DNA from 3 places in the Mesorhizobium sp. M7D.F.Ca.US.005.01.1.1 genome. Region 2 is predicted to be linked to each of the others. Evidence: riboswitches for the same ligand, from Rfam matches in the RefSeq annotation. Region 2 holds a riboswitch; each other region holds the start of a gene.
What was found. A riboswitch is a leader RNA that binds a small molecule or an ion and turns the genes downstream of it on or off. The one in region 2 is predicted to bind cobalamin.
Positions count from the first base shown of each region.

Region 1 (7,164 bases), 1.8 Mb from region 2:
GCCTTCGGCACAACAGGCTATGCCGAAGCCTCGATGGATGATTTCACTGCATCGGCCGGGCTGACGCGCGGCGCGCTCTATCATCATTTTGGCGACAAGAAGGGATTGCTGCAGGCAGTCATCGCAGAAATCGACGGCGAGATGGCGGCGCGCGTGAACGAAGTGGCGGCGAGGGCCCCGACCCGCTGGCAGCATTTCGTCGACGAATGCACAACCTATATCGAGATGGCGCTGGAGCCGGAAATCCAGCGCATCATGTTCCGGGATGGTCCGGCCGTGCTGGGGGATCCGGCACAATGGCCGAATGCCAATGCGTGCATCGCGTCAATGGCCGGCCATCTGACGACGCTGCAGGAGGAGGGGGTTGTCGTCTCCAGCCTCGACCCCGAGACGGCCTCGCGGCTGATCAACGGTGCGAGCAGTCAGGCGGCGCAACGGATCGCCAATTCGAACGACCCCGAAGCGACTTCGAAGAAGGTGGTGACGGCGTTCAAGCAACTGCTCGAAGGCCTGCTCAAAAGGCCAGATACGCAACCGAACTGAAGTCCCGGCCGTGACCCGAGGCCACGGCTGGCAATTGACAATCGCCTGGTTGAGTTCATCCTCTGCCACCATCTCTGAAGGGAGATTCGGGGCATGTGGGATTTCGATATCGGCAGGTCGGTGTCCATCATGATGCGGACCTGGCCGTTCATTGTCTTTCGCATGATCGTCTATTTCGGCATCACGCTGGCCTACATCATGGCGACCGGTACCGGCGCCTCCGTCGGCTATGGCGTCGGCCATATCTCCACCGATCCCGACGGGCCGCTGTCCTTTGCCTTGTGGGGCGGGGTGGTCGGTTTCGGCATCGTCTCGATCGCCGTCTACTGGATCCGCGAATATATCCTCTATGTCGTCAAGGCCGGCCACATCGCCGTCATGGTCCATCTGGTCGACGGCCGTGACATTCCCGGCGGCCAGGACCAGATCGCCTACGCCAAGGACATCGTGACCCAGCGTTTTGCCGAGGCCAACATCCTTTTCGTCGTCGACCAACTGGTCAAGGGCGCCATCCGCGCCATCACCGGCCTGCTCGGCGGCATCGCCGCCTTCTTGCCGATTCCGGGCCTGAGCGGCCTGGTCTCCTTCATCAACACGGTGATCCGCCTGTCGCTGACCTATGTCGACGAGATCATCCTCGGCTACAACATCCGCATCAATTCAGCCTCGCCGTTCGAGACGGCGCGCCAAGGCGTGGTGCTCTATGCCCAGAACGGCAAGGTCATGGTCAAGAACGCCGTCTGGCTGGCGGTCATCATGTGGGGCGTGTCCTTCGTTATCTTCCTGCTGATGCTGGCGCCCGCCGGCGCCATTCTTTTCCTGATGCCTGGGCAACTCGCAGGCTGGGCCTTCGTGCTCGCCATCGTCTTCGCTTGGGCCTTCAAGGCGGCGTTCATCGAGCCTTTCGCCATCGCTTGCCTGATGCAGGTCTATTTCAAGACCATAGAGGGCCAGGTGCCTGATCCGGCCTGGGACGCCCGGCTGGCCGAGGCGTCGTCGAAGTTCAGGGAGCTTAAGGACAAGGCGCTGGCCTCCTTCGGCGGCTCGCGCTGGGGTACAGCCGGCGCGACACGCTGATCCGGAGCGGCATCGACGGCGTTGAGGCGCGCCACGGTTGACTTCAGCGGCACCTCACCCTGGCCGCAAAAAATCTCGCTCATGATCAGCTCGGGCAGCGGCAGCCGCCGTCCCCAGCCATGCGTTTCGAGGTCCGGCTTTGGCGCGAACTCGGAAACACGGCCGACGCAGAGATAGGCGACCGGCGTCACATGCTCGGGAATCGACAGCAGGCTTTTCAGCGCCTGCGCCTCGATGATGCTGACCCAGCCGACACCGACGCCTTCGGCGCGCGCCGCCAGCCAGAAATTCTGGACCGCGCAGACGGTGCTGTAGAGGTCCATCTCCGGATTGTGCCAGCGTCCCAGCGGCGAACCCTTCGAACGCTGCCGGTCGCAGGTGATACAGATGTTGAGCGCGCTTTCGCAGATGCCTTCCAGCTTGAGCTTGCGGTAGAGCGCCTGCCGCTCTTCGTCGATCGCCGGCAGTTCCTGTTCGCGTGCTGCCAGGAACAGGTCGCGCACCTTTTCCCGCCGCCCGGCGTCGCGAATGACGATGAAGTTCCAAGGCTGCATGAAGCCGACCGACGGCGCGTGATGAGCCGCAAGCAGCAGCCGCGCCAGCACCTCATCGTCGAGCGCGGTGGGCAGGAAATGGCTGCGCACGTCACGCCGTGTGAACATGGCGCGATAGACCGCATCGCGCGCGTTCTGGTCAAATCCGTCGCCGACAGGAGCAGTCATGTGTTCCGGCATCGCTTGTCCCCTTGCGATTGCAATCAATGTCGTCCGCCTGACCATGCGGATGACGATGCCTGCCAGGCCGGTCTTCTGGCTCGGGATCAACCCGCGTCCGGTGCCTTCCCGTCATCGACAGTGGCATTTACCGGCGCGGTCCCCCTTACAGCGTTGGGCACGCCACGGAGTTCAACCGTGTTCCCGATTCTCCCGCTTGCGGCGGGCACCAGGCAGTGGCGGTGACCTTACGCCGAAGCGCTGAGGACGCCAATGCCCGCAGCGACACGAATGGACGCAGGCGTGATTTTCCCCAGCCATCGGCCGCCCGCGCATGGCCTTTGTCGATCCGGGTCACTAGATTAGGACGATGACCACTCGTCTCTACACCCATCCGATCTTCCTTGAGCACCTCACGCCGCCCGGCCATCCCGAGCGGCCGGACCGCTTGCGCGCCATCGAGCGCGTGCTCGATGACGAGGCGTTTGTCGGGCTCGATCGCGTCCAGGCGCCGGAAGGCGACGAGGCCACCATCCTCTATGCGCATCCCGCCGATTTTATCGCCCGCGTCCGCGCCGCCATTCCCGACGAAGGGATCGCGCGCATCGACGCCGACACCACTGCCAGCCCGAAGAGCTGGCAGGCGGCGATCACCGCGATCGGTGCCGCCAACGCTGCCGTCGACGATGTCTTCACAGGTCGCGCCGACAATGTCTTCGTCGCCGCCCGGCCGCCCGGCCACCATGCCGAAAAGACCACGGCGATGGGCTTCTGCCTGTTCAACACCGCAGCGATCGCGGCACGTTACGCGCAGAAGAAACACGGTGTAGAGCGCGTTGCCGTCGTCGACTGGGACGTGCATCACGGCAACGGCACGCAGGATATTTTCTGGGACGATCCAACGGTGCTCTATTGCTCGACGCATCAGATGCCGCTTTATCCCGGCACCGGAGCAAAAAGCGAAACCGGCACCGGCAACATCGTCAATGCGCCGCTGGCGCCGCAGACTGGCAGCGAGGTCTTTCGCGATGCCTTCCTTTCGCGCGTGCTGCCGGCGCTCGATAATTTCGCGCCCGACCTGATCATCATTTCGGCCGGGTTCGACGCACACCATCGCGATCCGCTGGCCGAGATCAACCTGACCGAGGACGATTTCGACTGGGCGACCGGCCAGCTGATGCAGCGTGCGGCGCGCCACAGCGGCAACCGGCTCGTCAGCCTGCTCGAGGGTGGCTACGATCTGCAAGGATTGGCATTTTCGGTCGCCGCCCATGTCGGGCGACTGATGAAAGGATGAATGATGGCTGGTGAGACCAACGAAGACGTCAAGGCGATGAGCTTCGAACAGGCACTCGACGCGCTGGAGAAGATCGTCGATGATCTGGAGCGTGGCGACGTGCCGCTCGACCAGTCGATCAGGATCTATGAGCGCGGCGAGGCGCTGAAGGCACATTGCGACCGGCTGCTGAAGGCAGCTGAAGACAAGGTCGAGAAGATCAGGCTGTCGCGCGACGGCAAGCCGGTTGGAACGGAGCCGCTTGACGCGGACTGAGGCCGCAGCCGTCTCACCGACTTTTGGACACGATCATGACTGAGGATAGAGTTCGTCCCGATTGAAAGCGCTCCAGGACAAGAGGAGATACGGAAGCGATGTGCAGAAACATCAAGACCCTGTTCAATTTTGACCCGCCCGCAACCAACGACGAAGTCCTCGACGCCGCACTTCAATTTGTCCGCAAATTGAGCGGAACGACGCGGCCCTCGAAGCAGAACCAGCATGCTTTCGACCACGCCGTCGAAGCCATCGCCGCCTCGGCGCGCGAATTGCTCGATTCCTTGGAAACCCATCAGCATCCTCGCAATCGCGAACAGGTGGCGGCCAAATTACGAGCAAAGTCGGCGATCCGCTTTGCTTGATGCGCCCAGGCGGCCTTTGACCGCTGACAAGGAGATCATCTCGTGAGCTTCTTCCCCGGAAACGACCCACAGGCCGGCGATGCCTTCGCCAGCGACCAGATCGAATTGATGGTCATCCCCAACGCCAAGGATATTGGTGGTTTCCAGGTGCGCCGCGCTCTGCCGACCGCCAAGAGGCGGCTGGTCGGGCCTTTCATCTTCTTCGACCGCATGGGCCCGGCGATCCTGCGCGCCGGCCAGGCGCTCGATGTCCGTCCGCATCCGCATATAGGCCTGTCGACGGTCACCTATCTGTTCGACGGCAAGATCAGGCATCGCGATTCACTCGGCACCGAAATGGTCATCCAGCCGGGCGACGTGAATTTGATGACCGCCGGCCGCGGCATCGTCCATTCGGAGCGCACGCCCGAAGAGTTGCGTGGCGCGCCGATGTCGATCTCCGGCCTGCAGACATGGCTGGCGCTGCCGGACGGCAAGGAAGAAGTGGCGCCGGTGTTCGAGAACACCGCAGCACTACAGCTGCCCGAGATCGACGCCGAGGGCGTCAGCGGGCGCGTCGTGATTGGTGATTTCCAGGGGTTGCGATCCCCGGTCAGGGCCGACTCCGAGACGCTCTATGCCGACCTGCGTCTGGCGCCCGGCGCCAGCGTGAAAATCCCGGCCGATGCCGAGGAGCGCGCCATCTACACCTTGGAAGGCGAGGTCTCGATATCAGGTGACGTCTTTCCGGCGGAACGGCTGCTGGTGTTTCGGCCAGGCGACGAGATCGTCGTGTCGTCGGACACCGGCGCGCATTTCATGCTGTTTGGCGGCGCCTCTCTCGGCTCGCAGCGTTACATCTGGTGGAATTTCGTCTCATCGTCGAAGGAGCGCATCGAACAGGCCAAGCAGGAATGGAAGACAGGCCGCTTCGATATCGTTCCTGGAGATGAGGAGGAGTTTATTCCGCTGCCGGAAAGCTGAGGAAAATCGGTGAGGGGACCTGATCGTCCGCGTCACTGGCACGCATTTACTTTCACCGTCTGGCGGCCTATCCCGCCGATGAACAGAAAGCCTGAGCACCCGTGAACGCAACGCCGCATACGCCGCTTCTCGACAAGGTCCGCATTCCGGCCGACCTGCGCACGCTTGCCGAGAGCGAGCTGCCGCAATTGGCATCCGAGCTTCGCGCCGAGCTGATCGACGCCGTCTCCCGCACCGGCGGCCACCTTGGCGCCGGCCTTGGCGTGGTCGAGCTGACGGTGGCGCTGCACTATGTCTTCAACACCCCCGATGACCGGCTGATCTGGGATGTCGGCCACCAGGCCTATCCGCACAAAATCCTGACCGGCCGCCGCGACCGCATCCACACACTGCGCCAGGAAGGCGGCCTGTCCGGCTTCACCCGCCGCGCCGAGAGCGAGTACGATCCCTTCGGCGCAGCCCACTCCTCGACATCGATCTCGGCCGGCCTCGGCATGGCCGCTGCTCGTGACCTCTCCGGCGGCCGCAACAATGTCATCGCCGTCATCGGCGACGGCGCCATGTCTGCCGGCATGGCCTATGAGGCGATGAACAATGCCGGCGCGCTCGATGCACGGCTGATCGTCATCCTCAATGACAACGATATGTCGATCGCCCCGCCGACCGGCGCGATGAGTGCCTATCTGGCGCGTCTGGCCTCGGGCAAGGCCTATATCGGCCTGCGCGATTTCGGCAAGAAACTGACGTCCTACCTCGGCAAGCGGGCGGATCGTGCGATCACAAGGGCGGTCGAGCATGCACGCGGCTACGTCACCGGCGGCACGCTGTTCGAGGAGCTCGGTTTCTATCACATCGGCCCGATCGACGGCCACAATCTCGAGCATCTGATCCCGGTTCTGAAAAATGTCCGCGACAATGGCGAAGGCCCGGTGCTGATCCATGTCGTGACCCAGAAGGGCAAGGGCTACGCGCCGGCGGAAGCCGCCGCCGACAAATATCATGGCGTCAACAAGTTCGACGTCATCACCGGCGCGCAGGCCAAGGCGCCGGCCAACGCACCGGCCTACACCAAGGTGTTCGCCGAAAGCCTGGTTCAGGAAGGCCGTGAGGACGACCGCATCGTCGCCGTCACCGCCGCCATGCCGAGCGGCACCGGCCTCGACCTGTTCGGCGAAGCGTTTCCGTCGCGGATATTCGATGTCGGCATCGCCGAACAGCACGCTGTGACCTTCGCCGCCGGCCTTGCCACCGAAGGCTACAAGCCGTTCGCGGCGATCTATTCGACCTTCCTGCAGCGCGCCTACGACCAGGTCGTCCACGATGTCGCCATCCAGAAATTGCCGGTGCGCTTTCCCATCGACCGGGCCGGCTTCGTCGGTGCCGATGGCGCGACCCATTGCGGCGCCTTCGACACCACCTTCCTGGCGACCTTGCCGGGTTTCGTCGTCATGGCGGCGGCCGACGAGGCGGAGCTGCGCCACATGGTGCGCACCGCGGCGAGCTATGATGAGGGCCCGATCGCCTTCCGCTATCCGCGCGGCAATGGCGTCGGCGTCGACATGCCGGAACGCGGCTCGGTTCTCGAAATCGGCAAGGGCCGCATCGTCAAGGAAGGCACCAAGGTCGCGCTGCTGTCGTTTGGCACGCGGCTGCAGGATTGTCTGATCGCCGCCGAGGAGCTGGGTGCTGCCGGGCTCTCCACCACGGTTGCCGATGCCCGTTTCGCCAAGCCGCTCGACGAGGATTTGATCCGCCGGCTGGCCCGCTCGCATGAGGTTCTGGTGACGGTGGAGGAGGGCGCCGTCGGCGGCTTCGCCAGCCATGTGCTGCAGTTCCTCGCCCACGAAGGCCTGCTGGAAAGCGGCCTGAAGGTGCGCCCGCTGGTGTTGCCCGACGCGTTCACCGACCACGCCAAGCCCGAGAAGATGTATGCCGATGCCGGGCTCGACGC
Region 1 is NZ_CP034453.1:3,120,151-3,127,314, forward strand. Features, by position in the region: gene EJ076_RS14870 (TetR/AcrR family transcriptional regulator) at 1-543, shown strand, start outside; gene EJ076_RS14875 (hypothetical protein) at 637-1,620, shown strand; partial or broken gene bluB (5,6-dimethylbenzimidazole synthase) at 1,725-2,399, opposite strand; cobalamin riboswitch at 2,402-2,582, opposite strand; gene EJ076_RS14885 (histone deacetylase family protein) at 2,704-3,630, shown strand; gene EJ076_RS14890 (exodeoxyribonuclease VII small subunit) at 3,634-3,885, shown strand; gene EJ076_RS14895 (DUF2277 domain-containing protein) at 3,984-4,250, shown strand; gene EJ076_RS14900 (pirin family protein) at 4,293-5,213, shown strand; gene dxs (1-deoxy-D-xylulose-5-phosphate synthase) at 5,315-7,164, shown strand, end outside.
Region 1: another riboswitch for cobalamin. It lies ahead of bluB (5,6-dimethylbenzimidazole synthase); the one in region 2 lies ahead of EJ076_RS23780 (DUF1636 family protein).

Region 2 (7,164 bases):
ACTCTGTCGAGAAGGCAATGTAGTTATCCAAGGTCAATCCAGTATCGCTGGCTTCCATCAAATCCAGCAACCCACGCGGCGTCTCCGGAATCCCTTCAACGCCATAGCCCTGTTCCCTCAGGTCGTGCAGCATGGCCAGCACGCTGGACGGCACGTCGAGGCCGACCGCATAGCCGGTGCGGCCAGGAGCGCTCGGATAATCCGGAATCAGGATGGCCAGCTTGCGCTCGGCGCGGGGCGTCTCCTGCAGACGGATGAAGGCCGCGACACGGTCCGCGACCTGCGCCACGCGATCCGGCTCCGGCCGGTTGGCGAAGGCGCGGTGGCCAAGCGCTGGATCGGTCTCACTCTCGCCCTTGAAGGAAATGGCGCCGGCGAGGATGCGGCCATCGAGCTCGGGCAGCACGACATGCATGGCGAGGTCGGCGGGCGCCAGGCCGCGCTGGTTGTTCTCCCAGATGTCGCGGCGGGTTGTGGCGACGATGACCTGGAAGACGGGCACGCCGGCGCGGTCGAACAAGGTTTCGACGCCGGGTTCGGCGCCGGACGCGAAAGCGGTCGCGGTGATGATGGCGGCGGGTTTGAGCGCGGCGAGTGCGGTTTCCACGAACGCCAGCGATGCCGGGTCCTTGAGGCTGGAGACGAAGATGGGGACCGGGGCGATGCCGCGCTGGCTGAGCGCTTCAAAGAGGGCGTCGATGGGCGCGACATCGGCGGCCAGCAGCATCGAGCGGTAGAACAGGATCGGCACGACCTTTCCCTCCCCCTCGAGGGGAGGGTGGCACGCAGGGCCGGGTGGGGTCGGTAGGACCGGGCGCGGTGTTTCTTTAGCTCGGCGTGCTTCGGAGAGGACCCCACCCCCGGCCTGCGGCCGGACCCTCCCCTCGAGGGGGAGGGGGACGACGCCGCGGTTGGGTTCGTAGTAGCCAACTTTTGGGACCGCGACCGGCTCGACAGTTTCTGCCTGCGCCCCCGCCAGCCGCGCCAACCGATGCACCAGCGCGCTCATATTCGCCGGGCCGCCCTCGCGGAAATAGTCGAGTAGGCCGTCCAACTCCTCGCGCGGCAGCGTCGAGGCTTCAATCAGCCTTAGGTCTTCGTCGCGGCATTCGCCGGGCAGCAGCGCCAGTTTTATGCCGCGCTCGCGGGCGGTCGAGGCAAGCTGATCGCAGCCGTAGCGCCACCAGTCGTAGCCGCCGAGGATGCGCACGAGGATGATTTTGGCGTGACGGGCGACGCTGTCGACCCAGAGGTCGACGGACATGGGGTGGCGCAGGTCACGAAGCGCCGCCAGCCGCATCGAGGGCAGGCGGTGAGCATCGGCTTTCCAGGCCGCCGCCAGTCCGGCAAGATCGCTGTCGGTGAAGGACAGGGCCACGACATCCGCCGGCGTCTGCCGCAGATCGACCGGCTCGGCGAGGTCGTCGAGCGAGGCGGATGTTGTGGTTAGGATGTGCATCGCAACCCGTGTCCGAAATCAGCCGGCGAGTATACGCTCGATCGCCGGGCGGTTCAGCCCCTTCAGGCCGATGACGACGAGGCGCGAACGGCGGTCGTCCGTGGCGGTCCAGGCGCGGTCATAGTAGTGGTTGACGCGCGGCCCGACCGCCTGCAGCAAGAGCCGCATCGGCTTGCCGCCGACCTCGACGAATCCCTTCACGCGCAGCACGTTCTCTTCCTCGGCGACGGTGGCGACGCGTTTTGCCAGTTCGTCCGGATTGGCGATCGAGGCAATGTCGACGATGAAGGTGTCGAAGTCGTCATGCTCATGGTCGAAGGCGCCGTCATGATGGGACTTGCGGTTCTCGATGTCGTCCTCGACGGCCAGACCGAGCCCGAGCAGCACGGAGGGATCGACCTTGCCATGCGACGTCGGCACGATCTTCACCGCGCGGGCGGAGTGTTCGTTGATGATGGCGTTGGCGCGGGCGGTGCCGGCGGCGTCCATCAGGTCGCTTTTCGACAGGATGATCAGGTCGGCGCAGGCGATCTGGTCCTCGAACACCTCTTCGACCGGATCGTCGTGATCGAGCGTTTCGTCCTCAGCGCGCTGCGCCTGCAGGGCGTCCATGTCGTTGGCGACGCGGCCTTCGGCCAATGCCGGCCCGTCGACCACGGCAATGACGCCATCGACGGTGACCCGGCTTTTCACGCTCGGCCACTGGAAAGCCTGGACCAGCGGCTTGGGCAGCGCCAGGCCCGAGGTCTCGATCAGAATGTGGTCGACCCTCGGCGTCAGCGCGAGGATCTGGTCGAGCGCCGGGACGAAATCGTCGGCCACGGTGCAGCAGATGCAGCCATTGGCCAGTTCGACAATGTTTTCCTCCGGGCATGTGTCGATGCCGCAGCCCTTCAGTATCTCGCCATCGATGCCGATGTCGCCGAATTCGTTGACGATGATGGCAATACGCTTGCCGCCGGCGTTTTCCAGGAGATGGCGGACCAGCGTCGTCTTGCCGGCGCCGAGGAAGCCGGTGACGACGGTGCAGGGAACACGGGAGAGGTTCGCAGACGAATCTGGAGCGGTCATGGTCAGTCCTTCAGCAGGTCGAGGGGAGGGATGCGGGCAACGAGGCCACGCTTCAGGCTATCGGGACGGCCGCGCCACGGAATCAGGCCGTCCTTCGAGGTGGCGAAGAGTTTGGCTCCGGTGACGAGGTCGGCGCCGCTGGTCGCGGTCAGGTCGCCGAAGACATAGCTCCAGCAACCGTCGCGCAGGATGGCGGCACTCAGGCGCCGCTTGCAATTGCCAAGGCATTCGACGCTGCGGATGCGAATGTTGTCGCCAGAGGCGGCGCGGCGCGTGTCGTCCGCCAGCGATTCGCCGGCGCGGGGATGAGCGTCGGAGCCGGTTTCGTCGCGGCAGGAGGCGCAGACGATGACGGTGACGCCGGCCAAGGCATCGTCATGGCCGGACGAAACATCCGCTGTGCCAGCCGAAAAACTGCTGTCGTGGTCCAAAAATCGGGCTCCTTGCCCGGAAACCCGCCGGGCGATCGGATTCTACAGTCGCAGACGGCAGGTCTCCTGGCTCGCGGGTCATCGCCTTGGTAGCCGCCTTCCCGGGACCATTCCCAGTGGCTTTCGGCCTTGGCTCTTCGCTTACAGTTGCGGGGACAGCCGCGGATTTGGGATTTTGCCCCGCACCGCATTCCCTCTTAGCCCTTGCCGTTGCGGGCAAGGGACCATCTGGAACCGGATTTAGGCTTTTGCGGGCGGCGGTGTCAACGCGAGCTTACGACACGGCGATGTCGGCCAGCGCCGGGCCCAAATCGCCGGCGGGCGTCACTTCGATGCGCTCGAGGCCCAGCCAACCCTGCATCTGCTTCAATTCCTCGAAGAGCTGAGCAGCGGTTTCAGGCGGCGCGCCGGGCTCGGCATAGGCTGCGTGGACCCGCAGCACACTTGCCGGACGATCGGCCTTGAGGTCGACGCGCGCGACGATCCTGTCGCCGAGCAGGAACGGCAGGACATAATAGCCGTATTGCCGCTTGTCGGCCGGCGTGTAGATCTCGATGCGGTAGTGGAAGTCGAACAGCCGCTCCGTGCGCGAACGCTCGAAGACGACGGGATCGAACGGCGCCAGCAGGGCGCGGGCCTCGATCTTTCGGGGCAGACGGGCGTCTTTATGAAGATAGGCTGGCTTGTCCCAACCTTCGACACGCACCGGCAGCAGCTCGCCTGTTTCGACCAGTTCCTCCAGCCGGCCCTTCATGTCGGCCGGCGACAGGCGGAAGTAGTCGCGCAGGTCGCCTGACGTCGCTATGCCATGGGCGCGGGCGGAAATGCGCAGCAATTCGCGGTGCGCGTCCTCGGCCGCCGGCACCGGTAGGTCGAGGATCGCCTGCGGCAGCACGCGTTCGGGCAGATCATAGAACCGCTCGAAACCGCGGCGGTGCGCCGTGGTGATGCGGCCGGCCCAGAACAGCCATTCGAAGGCATGCTTGGCATGGCTCCAGCCCCACCAGCCGCCCGAGCCTTTCTGGCCTTCGAGCGCGGAAGCGGCAATCGGGCCGCGATCGGCGACCTGGCGGTAGATCTCTTCGATATAGGCGGCGTGCTCGCGGCCCCATTTGGCAAGCCCCAGATACATTTCATCGCCGCGCTCGGCGCGCTGCATGCGCCAGCGCATCAGCGGATATGTCTCGACCGGCAGGAAGGAGGCCTCGTGCGCCCAGTATTCGAACACCGTGCGCTTGCGCGTCACGGCCGCGTTGTCGAGCAGCGAGAGCGGGTAGGGGCCAAGGCGTGAATAGAGCGGCATATAATGAGCGCGCACCACCGCGCTGACGGAATCGATCTGCAACAGGCCGGTGCGGGAGAGCGTGCGGGCAAGATGCCGGCGGTCGGGCGTACCGGCCGGACGGGGATCGAGGAACCCCTGGGCGGCAAGCGCGATGCGCCGGGCCATGGGGAGCGAGATCTTTTCCTTCATGCAGGCATCACTTTGAAGTGTTTTGGCCGAGGGTCGGATGGGTGATTCCAGCCCATGCTAGCAGGGTTTTGGCGGGAACCATGTCAGGAGAGAAAAGTGGAGTAAAAAACGAAGGAAATCAAACAGGAGCGGATCGGACCAGTTTCCCCGGATATGCCGTCCAGGTCAGTGTTTTGAACAAGGTTTGACTTGCTTCGCTGGAAGTGCTGCGCTAACCCTCGCCGCGTTGCAGCATAGGCCCTTAAAACGGTTCAGCGGTTAAACTGTCACGCTTCCGCATTAGGGTCCGGTGCTGTAATCAAAGTGGATTGGCGCCAACGGAAAGCCGAGCATGAACGCACTTCTAAGCTCATACCTGCCCATCGTCCTGTTCATAGGCGTGGCGCTGGTTGTCGGCCTGGCGCTGCTGGCCGCGCCCTTCCTGGTGGCTTACCGCAATCCCGATCCTGAAAAGCTTTCCGCCTACGAGTGCGGTTTCAACTCGTTCGACGACGCCCGCATGAAGTTCGACATCCGTTTCTACCTGGTGTCGATCCTGTTCATCATCTTCGACCTGGAAGTGGCCTTCCTGTTTCCGTGGGCGGTGTCGTTCTCGAAGATCGGCATGCTCGGTTTCTGGTCGATGATGGTGTTTCTGGCGGTGCTGACCATCGGCTTTGCCTATGAATGGAAAAAAGGAGCGCTGGAATGGGATTGAACGACAGTTCAGGCACCCTCGTCGCGCCGAAGCCCAAAGGTATCATCGATCCCAACACCGGCAGGCCGGTGGGGGAGGACGATCCGTTCTTCCTCGAGATCAACAATGAGCTGGCCGACAAGGGCTTTCTCGTCACCTCGACCGAGGCGCTTATCACCTGGGCGCGCAGCGGCTCGCTGATGTTCATGACTTTCGGTCTCGCCTGCTGCGCGGTCGAGATGATCCACACCTCGATGCCGCGCTATGACTCGGAGCGGTTTGGCGTCGCGCCGCGCGCGTCTCCACGCCAGTCCGACATCATGATCGTCGCCGGCACGCTGACCAACAAGATGGCGCCAGCGCTGCGCAAGGTCTACGACCAGATGCCGGAGCCGCGCTACGTCATCTCGATGGGTTCCTGCGCCAATGGCGGCGGCTACTATCACTATTCCTATTCGGTGGTGCGCGGCTGCGACCGCATCGTGCCGGTCGACATCTATGTGCCCGGCTGTCCGCCGAGCGCCGAAGCGCTGCTTTACGGCATTCTTCTCCTGCAGAAGAAGATCCGCCGCACCGGCACGATCGAACGGTAAATCCATGACCGCATCCCTGAGCGAACTGTCGACCTATCTCGGCGAGAAGCTGATCGGCCGCGTGAACGAAGCTGATGTCGCCTATGGCGAGCTTACCGTTCATGTCGAGCCGCGCGACCTGGTCGAGGTGATGACCTTCCTGCGCGACGATGCGCGCTGCCAATTCATCTCGATCATCGACGTCTGCGGCGCCGACTATCCGTCGCGGGCCAAGCGTTTCGACGTCGTCTATCACCTCCTGTCGCCGAAGCAGAACGTGCGCATTCGCGTCAAGGTGCAGGCCGACGAGGAAACCATGGTGCCGTCGATCACTGGTGTGTTCCCAGGCGCCGACTGGTTCGAGCGTGAGACCTACGATCTCTATGGCGTGCTGTTCTCGGGCCATCCCGATCTTCGCCGCCTGCTGACCGACTACGGTTTCGAAGGCCATCCTCTGCGCAAGGATTTCCCGCTGACCGGCTTTGTCGAGGTGCGTTACGACGACGAAGCCAAGCGCGTCATCTATGAGCCGGTCGAGCTCAAGCAGGAATTCCGCAATTTCGATTTTCTCTCGCCATGGGAAGGGACGGACTACGTCCTGCCCGGCGACGAAAAAGCCAAGACGAATTGAGGCGCCAGAATGGCTGAAACCTCCGTCCGCAACTTCAACATCAATTTCGGCCCGCAACACCCTGCGGCGCACGGCGTTTTGCGCCTCGTTCTGGAGCTGGACGGCGAAGTCGTCGATCGCGTCGATCCGCATATCGGGCTCTTGCATCGCGGCACCGAAAAGCTGATCGAAGCCAAAACCTATTTGCAGGCGATCCCTTACCTCGACCGGCTCGACTATTGCGCGCCGATGAATCAGGAGCACGCTTTCGCGCTCGCCGCCGAGCGCCTGCTGGGCATCGAAGTGCCGAAGCGCGGCCAGCTGATCCGCGTGCTTTACTGCGAAATCGGCCGCATCATGTCGCACATCCTCAATGTGACGACGCAGGCGATGGATGTCGGCGCGCTGACGCCGCCGCTGTGGGGCTTCGTCGAGCGCGAAAAGCTGATGGTGTTCTATGAGCGCGCCTCCGGTTCGCGCATGCATGCCGCCTATTTCCGCCCCGGTGGTGTCCATCAGGACCTGCCGCAGAAGCTTGTCGAGGATATCGGCAAGTGGATCGACCCGTTCCTGAAGTCGATCGACGACCTCGATCAACTGCTGACCGGCAATCGCATCTTCAAGCAACGCAATGTCGACATCGGCACCGTTTCGCTGGCCGACGCGTGGGCCTGGGGTTTTTCAGGCGTCATGGTGCGCGGCTCGGGTGCAGCCTGGGATTTGCGCAAATCGCAACCCTATGAATGCTATTCGGAAATGGATTTCGACATTCCGATCGGCAAGAACGGCGACTGCTTCGACCGTTATCTGGTGCGCATGGAAGAGATGCGCCAGTCGGCGAAGATCATGCGCCAGTGCGTCGACCTTCTGC
Region 2 is NZ_CP034453.1:4,899,005-4,906,168, reverse strand. Features, by position in the region: gene cobN (cobaltochelatase subunit CobN) at 1-1,459, opposite strand, end outside; gene cobW (cobalamin biosynthesis protein CobW) at 1,478-2,530, opposite strand; gene EJ076_RS23780 (DUF1636 family protein) at 2,533-2,961, opposite strand; cobalamin riboswitch at 3,000-3,205, opposite strand; gene EJ076_RS23775 (winged helix-turn-helix domain-containing protein) at 3,236-4,435, opposite strand; gene EJ076_RS23770 (NADH-quinone oxidoreductase subunit A) at 4,767-5,132, shown strand; gene EJ076_RS23765 (NADH-quinone oxidoreductase subunit B) at 5,123-5,704, shown strand; gene EJ076_RS23760 (NADH-quinone oxidoreductase subunit C) at 5,709-6,314, shown strand; gene EJ076_RS23755 (NADH-quinone oxidoreductase subunit D) at 6,324-7,164, shown strand, end outside.

Region 3 (7,164 bases), 3.6 Mb from region 2:
CGCGATTGTAGACCGGCATGATGACGCTCAGCCTCATTGGCGACGCCATGACCGTTCCGGGCTTGGCCGATGCGATCCGATCGTGTGGAGCATCATAGCATCTGCCAATCAGCGGGACTCTTCAGTTCGAAGATTCCCTGGACCTCTCGCAGCGACGGATCGGCCTTGCGCCGTCGCATTGACTTGTGGATCGCACGCAAGTGGTTGCGGACCCTGCCACTATGCTCCTTGGTAACATTCCCGGCGTGGCGCCGGTAGTAGATCGCGACGGCGTCCACCAATTCGTAGTTCGGTGCCGTTTCGAAAACGCGCAACAGATAATCAGTGTCCTCGGCCTGCTCGAAATCCTCATCGAACTGGCCCATCCGGTCGACAAGCCCCCTTTTGAACAGGGCGGTGCCCAGCGAAATTCCACGAAGTGTCATCGTGCGGCTGTCGGCTGTCGGCTCCAGCCGCTCGTCGTCGATCCGGTCGGCCAGCGTCATCAGCGAATAGGTCAGCTCGAGGCCGAAATTGGCTTTGAAGCGCGCGAGATCCGTCTTGAACCGCCCGGCCAGCGAGATGTCGTCAGAATCCAGAAACGACACGAACGCGGCGTCCGGCGGCAGTTGCCGCAGCCCGGCATTGCGCGCCTTGGCGACGCCCATGTTGGATTGCTGGAACAGGCGGATGCAGGGGGTCTCGCGCATCATCGAACGAACGGCCTCCGCCGAGCCGTCGGTCGAACCGTCATCGATGACGATGATGTCGAGATCGGCGGCGTCACGCTGCCGCACCAGCGAGCGCAATGCCGAAACGACATAGCGCTCGCGATTGTAGACAGGCATTATCACGCTCAGCTTCATGAAGCGCCCCGCGCCAGAAAGTCCGCGATCGTGCCGGCTATCTCCTGTGGCTGCGTTCCCAGCGACAGACGGTAGCATGGCAGCAAGCGGGTCAGGTCGCTGAAGAAGCGAAAGCCGCTTTCCCGCTCGCCCGGCATCTGCGCTATGCCGGACGGCGCCAAGGCAATCATGGCATCCCTGCGCGACACCGGCATGATCGAACTTGCCCCGCCACCACCGATATGTGGCACCACCAGCGCAACGATGTCCAGAGTTTCAGGCACCGGCCGAGGCGCAATGTCACCAATGTGAAACGTATGCTTGCCTTGCCAGTTGAGCGGACCATGGGTCGGCAGGCGGTTCTTCAGCCCAAGCCGCGCAAACCCCTGGGGATCCTGCTTGAGTGTTGCAAACAGCGGGCAGGCAGTCACGCCGTTGGCGAGGTCGATCAGCACATAATCGTCACCGACGCTGTCCAGGCCGTTCAGGAGGCCGGCAGCGACGGTCCCGGATTTCCCGGCGCCGCCCGCGCCGGCCAGCAGCAAGCCCTTGCCATTGGCGCCGAGCGTGCCGGCATGGGCAAGGCGCATGCCGCGCGCCGCATATTCCCAATGCAGGAAAGCCCGCAGCGGCGCTCCCGGCTCCCACGGTGGAAAGGCGTCGGCCGAGGCCATCAATTGCACGCCAACGCGACGTTGCGGATCGTAGAACTGCCAGAAGTCGAGATCGTGAAAATGGTGGCCACGCAGCCCGGTCTCAGCGAGCCGCTTGGCAAAGCCGTGCTCGGTGAAATGCGCGTCGCCCCACTTGGCCGGCTCGGGGATGCCGGGGATGCCTGGATGAACTATGAAAATGCGGCAACTGGACGTTTCAGGTTGATCGTCCCTGGTCTCGACAAAAGCATGGTCGAGCGCATCCGCCAGCACGCCGGGGCCGAGATGCGCGGTAAGCTCCAGCCGGGGCAGGCGGATCTTGCGCGCGACAGGATTGTACGTGGCCGCGCGCTCAGCGGCGGCGATGAGATATCGGGCGTAACCCGGCAAGGTTTCGAGAGTGACGCGCGACATGGCCAAGTCCAGCGCCCTTCTATCGCGATGCAGCCGGCTGCTCGTCAGGATGCCTGCTTGACCGCCGGCCAGCCAACGGGTTCCTCGACCTCATGGATAGGATCCACGATGATGAGGTCCGCCAGGTCGTCGTGAACGCTCACGGTGAGCGGCTCGCTCGTGGCGGCAAGCTCGGCAAGCAATTCGCTGGGCAGCGGCTGCGGTGGCGCATCCAGGCAAACCAGCAGCCCCAGTTCGAGCAATTGCGATACGAAGCCTTCGAGTTCAGCCGGGCCAATCGTCGAGGCTCCAGCGGTCAGCCCGATCAGAGCCTGGGCATCGACGCCGGACGATAGCGCCTGCCAGATCCTGCTGCCCGAATCGGAAAATCCGAAATACTTCCCGCTCGAAAGATCGAGCACGACGGCTTCGCCGTCGAAGGATTCAAAGACAATGTCCTTGCTCGAAATTGCGTAGACATCGGTATGATGCATTGCTCTTGGCCCCCGCAGCTGCGCGAGCAATCGTAGGTCGGCGCGGTCGCTCAGCTTATAACGCCTGTAAACACTCGATTCTTTCTTGGCAAGTCAACGTGCGGCGGCGACTCCAAGCAGATTACGCCTCGATTTCGAGCGCCGAAAGCGGTTTTGAGCAACAGGCGAGGATAAAACCATCGTCGATTTCGTGATCGAGGATGCCGCCATTGTGGCTCATCTCGACGTCGCCCGAAACCTTCCTCACCTTGCAGGTGCCGCACAGGCCGAACTCGCATGCGGCGGGAATCCGCACGCCTGAGGCTCGTGCCGTCTGCAGCACGGTCTGGCCGGCGACGCATGCGGCGTCGACATCCGAAAGCGCGAAACGGATCGGCGTCGCGGCTTCGACGATAATGGCGGCCTCGTTTTCCGCCGGCCAAGTGAACGGCGCCGGGATTTCTTCCACGACAGGCGCCGCAAAGCTCTCCTGATGGAATTTTGTCATGTCGAAGCCGGCGGAGTCCAGCATGCCGCGCACGGCGCGCATGAAGGGATCGGGGCCGCAGCAGAAGATTTCGCGCTCGCGGAAATCGGGTGCCAGCAATGGCAGCCGGATCGCATCGATGCGGCCCATATGGCCGAACCAGCCCTCGCGGCTCGACCGCTCCTCGATCATGAAGCCGAGCGACAGGCCGGGCATACGGCTGCCGAGCAGTTCGAGCTCCTTGCGGAAAATGATCTCTTCCGGGCGGCGCGCGCAGTTGACGAAGCCGACATCGGTCCATGGCGCGCAATCATTCAACCAACGCAGCATCGACATCATCGGCGTCACGCCGGAGCCTGCCGAAATGAACAGATACTTGGCCGCCGGGTGGCTGTGCAGCGAAAAATCGCCGGTCGGCCCATAGGCCTTGACGTGCGAGCCCGGCGTCAAATGGTCGAACATCCAGCGCGTGCCGACGCTGCCCGCCTGCGCCTTCACCGTCACCGCGATCGAGAACGGCCGCGACGGCGAGGACGACAGCGTATAGGTACGCATCAGCGGCCCGTCGGCGGTCGGCAGTTCCAGCGTCACGAACTGGCCGGGCTTGTAGCGGAACCAGGTCTGGTTGTCGGAGCGGAAGGTGAAGGTCTTCACATCGGGCGCTTCGTCGCTGACACCGATCACTTCCAGCACCTGCAGCCTGTCGTTCCACGGTGTCATCTGGTCGAGATGGCGATAGAGGCCAAGATCCGTCATCGCATTCATCCTCTTGTCCCTTTTGTTTTGTGCTAGGCGACGCTGCGCAGCGCCGGCCGGCCGCCCTCGGCAAGGCGCGGCCCGATGAACGACGCGTACCATTCGACGAACTGGATCACGCCACCCTCATGCAGCTCCGAATAGGGGCCGGGCTCATAGGCGGGCGACAGGATGCCGAAGGCGTTTTCCTCGACGATGCGGCGGTCCTGGTCGTTGGTCTCGGTCCAGACATGGGTGAGGTCTTCGATGGTGTAATCGATGCCCTCGACCGCATCCTTGTGCACCAGCCACTTGGTCGTCACCGCCGTTTCCGTGGCGCTGATCGGCAGCACCCGGAACGTCACCGCGTGGTCGATGAGGATGTGGTTCCAGGTCGTAGGATAGTGATAATGCATCAAGGTGCCGATCCGGTCGGCGGAGACAGTGTCGGAGAGGTTCTTCTTCACCGCCAGTTTGCCGGTCATGGTGTAGCTGACGGCATCGCGCAGCAGCGGCGCGCGGGTGGCGCGATACTGTCCGGCCGGATCGATGCGGAATTTGCTCGGCAAGCCTGATGCCTCGCATTTGGCCCAGTGCGCGACCATCTCAGGGTCGCTGTCGGCGCCGTTGACGCCGGTCACGGTCGGCGCCTCGGGGAAGGTCTTGCACAGCTCGGGATGATTGGCGGCGCAGTGGTAGCACTCGCGGTTGTTTTCCCAGACCAGCTTCCAGTTGCCTTTCTCGATGATCGTGCTCTCGAAGGCGATCTTTGCTTCGCGCAAACGGTGCGGCAAAAGATAGGGTTCGATCATCGCCCGCATCGGCGCGAAGTCCGCCGGCTCCTTGGCCAGGCAGATGAAGATGTAGCCGCCGACGCTCTCGCAGGCGACCGGCTTCAGGCTGAACTCACTCTTGTCGAAACCGTCGGCCATCTGGCGGGCAAACAGCAGACGACCGTCGAGCTCATAGGTCCACTGGTGATAGGGGCAGACGAGCTTTGCCGCCGTACCCTTCTCTGTGTTGCAGACGCGGCTGCCGCGATGGCGACAGGAATTGTGGAAGGCGTTGATCTTGCCTTGCTGGTCACGGACAAGGACGACCGGATAGTCGCCGATCTGCACGGTGATGTAGCTGCCCGGCTTCGGCAGCTCGCAATCGTGGCCGATGAACAGCCAGTCGCGATACCAGATCAGCTCCATGTCGAGCTTGAAATAGTCCGGATCGGTGTAGAAGGGCTGCTCCAGAGAAAAGCCTTGCCGGCGGCTGTTCAAGAGCCTCAGCATGTCGTTGCGGATATCCATGTCCTGTCCTCGCTTCAAGGACTGAACTGGTGGTGACGGAGGAAGGACTGGGCGCAGGCCGGCAATGCGCCGGACATGCACTATCCGCCTCTTGACCGCCCACCGCGATCAGTCGAGTCTGTACATCTCTGGCTGGTTTCCGGGCTCTGGAGTTGTCCTTGCGGACCATCGCGACACCTTCCCAGGCAGTTGCCCAGTGGTCTCCCGTTGCGACTTGAACTCCACCACCGTTGCGGGGGCAGCGCCGGATTCTGACCGGCTTCCCAATTCTCCGCCTCGTCGTCACGAAGCGGCACCTGAGATGTCATGATCTAACCACGACAGCGATTTCGACATCGGCATGAAAGCGACATCGTATCCATGCGGCGCGACACGGGATGCGAAACGTTCCGGTTGGCGATTGCGGAGCTGAAATCCCATCTCCGCCGCAGCCACTCCCCTCGAAGCCGACCCCCTGACCAGGGTCAAAAAAGGTTAACAGTTTCGAAAAGTGACTATTAGCCTGTTCTAAAATCGAACCGAACGGTTCGTTTCTGTTGACGGTGCGTGCAGGACGGTGTGAACGCTGGGCCTCCGAAACAGTTGGTGATCCATGCGCGGATTTCGCCTAACTATTTGAAATAAAAGAGAAAAATATACGACCTAGACGCCCTTGGCGCAATTTCAAGTGGTGGATTCATGGTCCACATGGAACAACTTCGTGATTGGAAAAGGCAGACCGGCCCTACCACATCGGGGCTGTCCGAACGACGCGATTTCCTCCCAAGACACGCCGCTAGACGGACGGGAAAAATACTGGAGTACATAAAATGAAAAAGATCATTCTCACTGCCGCCGCCCTTCTGGCCATTTCCGGCAGCGCCTTCGCTAATAGCGACCACTTTGGTTCTGATGGTGCCAATCAGCCAGCCATTGCCGTCGACAGCACGCACACCGCTTCGATCAAGAAGTCGGAACCGGCTGCTCAGACGCCTGCCCAGGGCAGTGACCGCAACCTCTTCGGCAACAACTAACAGCCGATTCCCAGCATACGGCGGGCTCGCCCCGCCGCTTCGCCGGAAGATGAAAATTCAGGAGTACTGGAAATGAAAAAGATTGTTCTCACCGCCGCCGCACTTTTGATCGCCGCCGGCACCGCTTACGCCGGCAACGACAACGTTGGTAGCTACGACATCAACAAGCTGGCGACTGCCAACGTCGATAGTGCACACACCTCTTCGATCAATTCGATCAAGAAGTCGGAGCCGACTGCTCAGACGCCTGCCCAGGGCAGCGGCCGCAACCTCTTCGGCAACAACTAATAGCCGATTCCCAGCATACGGCGGGCTCGCCCCGCCGCTTCGCCGGAAGATGAAAATTCAGGAGTACTGGAAATGAAAAAGATTGTTCTCACCGCCGCCGCACTTTTGATCGCCGCCGGCACCGCTTACGCCGGCGGCAACGACAATGTTGGTAACTATGACATCAACAAGCTGGCGACTGCCAACGTGGATAGCACGAACACCTCTTCCGTGCACAACGCCAACTCGCCGGTCTACAAGCTGCTCAACTCGTCGGGAGACGTCCAGAAGTCCGCTCCCCAGGGCAGCAACAGCGACCACGACGTCTTCGGCAACCATTAATCTCATCCCTGATGGAGCGGCCGGATAGCCCGCCGCTCCGCCGGAATATGAAAATTCAGGAGCACTAAAATGAAAAAGATTGTTCTCACTGCCGCCGCTCTTTTGATCGCCGCCGGCACCGCTTACGCCGGTAATGACAACGTTGGTGGCTACGACATCAACAAGCAGGCGAACGTCGATAGCACCCAGACCTCTTCGGTGCGCAACACCAGCTCGCCGGTCTACAAGCTGCTGAACTCGTCGGGCGACAACCAGAAATCTGCCTCGCAGGGCAGCGACCGGAACCTCTTCGGCAACAACTAACAGCCAGCCGAAGTCGATCTCCAAATCAAAGAGCGGCGGGCCAAGCCCGCTGCTCTTTTTACGTCCGAGACGTGGTCCAGCCTCAGGCCGCCTTTGCTTCCGGCTTTTGCAGCGCAAAGGAATGTCCGTCCGCATCGAAGATATGCAAGTCCTCGCCATTGGCGCTCAGCCGCAATGTCGAACCGCGCTTGACCTCGACATTGCCGGGCAGCTTGGTCACCAGCGGCAGATCGGCGCGGCCGATGTCGATATAAACCAGCTGGACCTCGCCGAGCTGCTCGACATAGTCGACCGTTCCCTCGAACAGATAGTCAGCGCCGCTGGAGATGATCAGATCTTCCGGCCGCACGCCGAAACTCACCGCGGTGCCCTT
Region 3 is NZ_CP034453.1:1,340,680-1,347,843, forward strand. Features, by position in the region: gene EJ076_RS06540 (glycosyltransferase family A protein) at 1-37, opposite strand, end outside; gene EJ076_RS06545 (glycosyltransferase family A protein) at 93-845, opposite strand; gene EJ076_RS06550 (serine kinase) at 842-1,891, opposite strand; gene EJ076_RS06555 (PqqD family peptide modification chaperone) at 1,936-2,364, opposite strand; gene EJ076_RS06560 (hybrid-cluster NAD(P)-dependent oxidoreductase) at 2,486-3,586, opposite strand; gene EJ076_RS06565 (aromatic ring-hydroxylating dioxygenase subunit alpha) at 3,619-4,866, opposite strand; cobalamin riboswitch at 4,979-5,181, opposite strand; gene EJ076_RS06570 (DUF680 domain-containing protein) at 5,676-5,879, shown strand; gene EJ076_RS06575 (DUF680 domain-containing protein) at 5,952-6,167, shown strand; gene EJ076_RS06580 (DUF680 domain-containing protein) at 6,240-6,488, shown strand; gene EJ076_RS06585 (DUF680 domain-containing protein) at 6,558-6,791, shown strand; gene ugpC (sn-glycerol-3-phosphate ABC transporter ATP-binding protein UgpC) at 6,874-7,164, opposite strand, start outside.
Region 3: another riboswitch for cobalamin. It lies ahead of EJ076_RS06565 (aromatic ring-hydroxylating dioxygenase subunit alpha); the one in region 2 lies ahead of EJ076_RS23780 (DUF1636 family protein).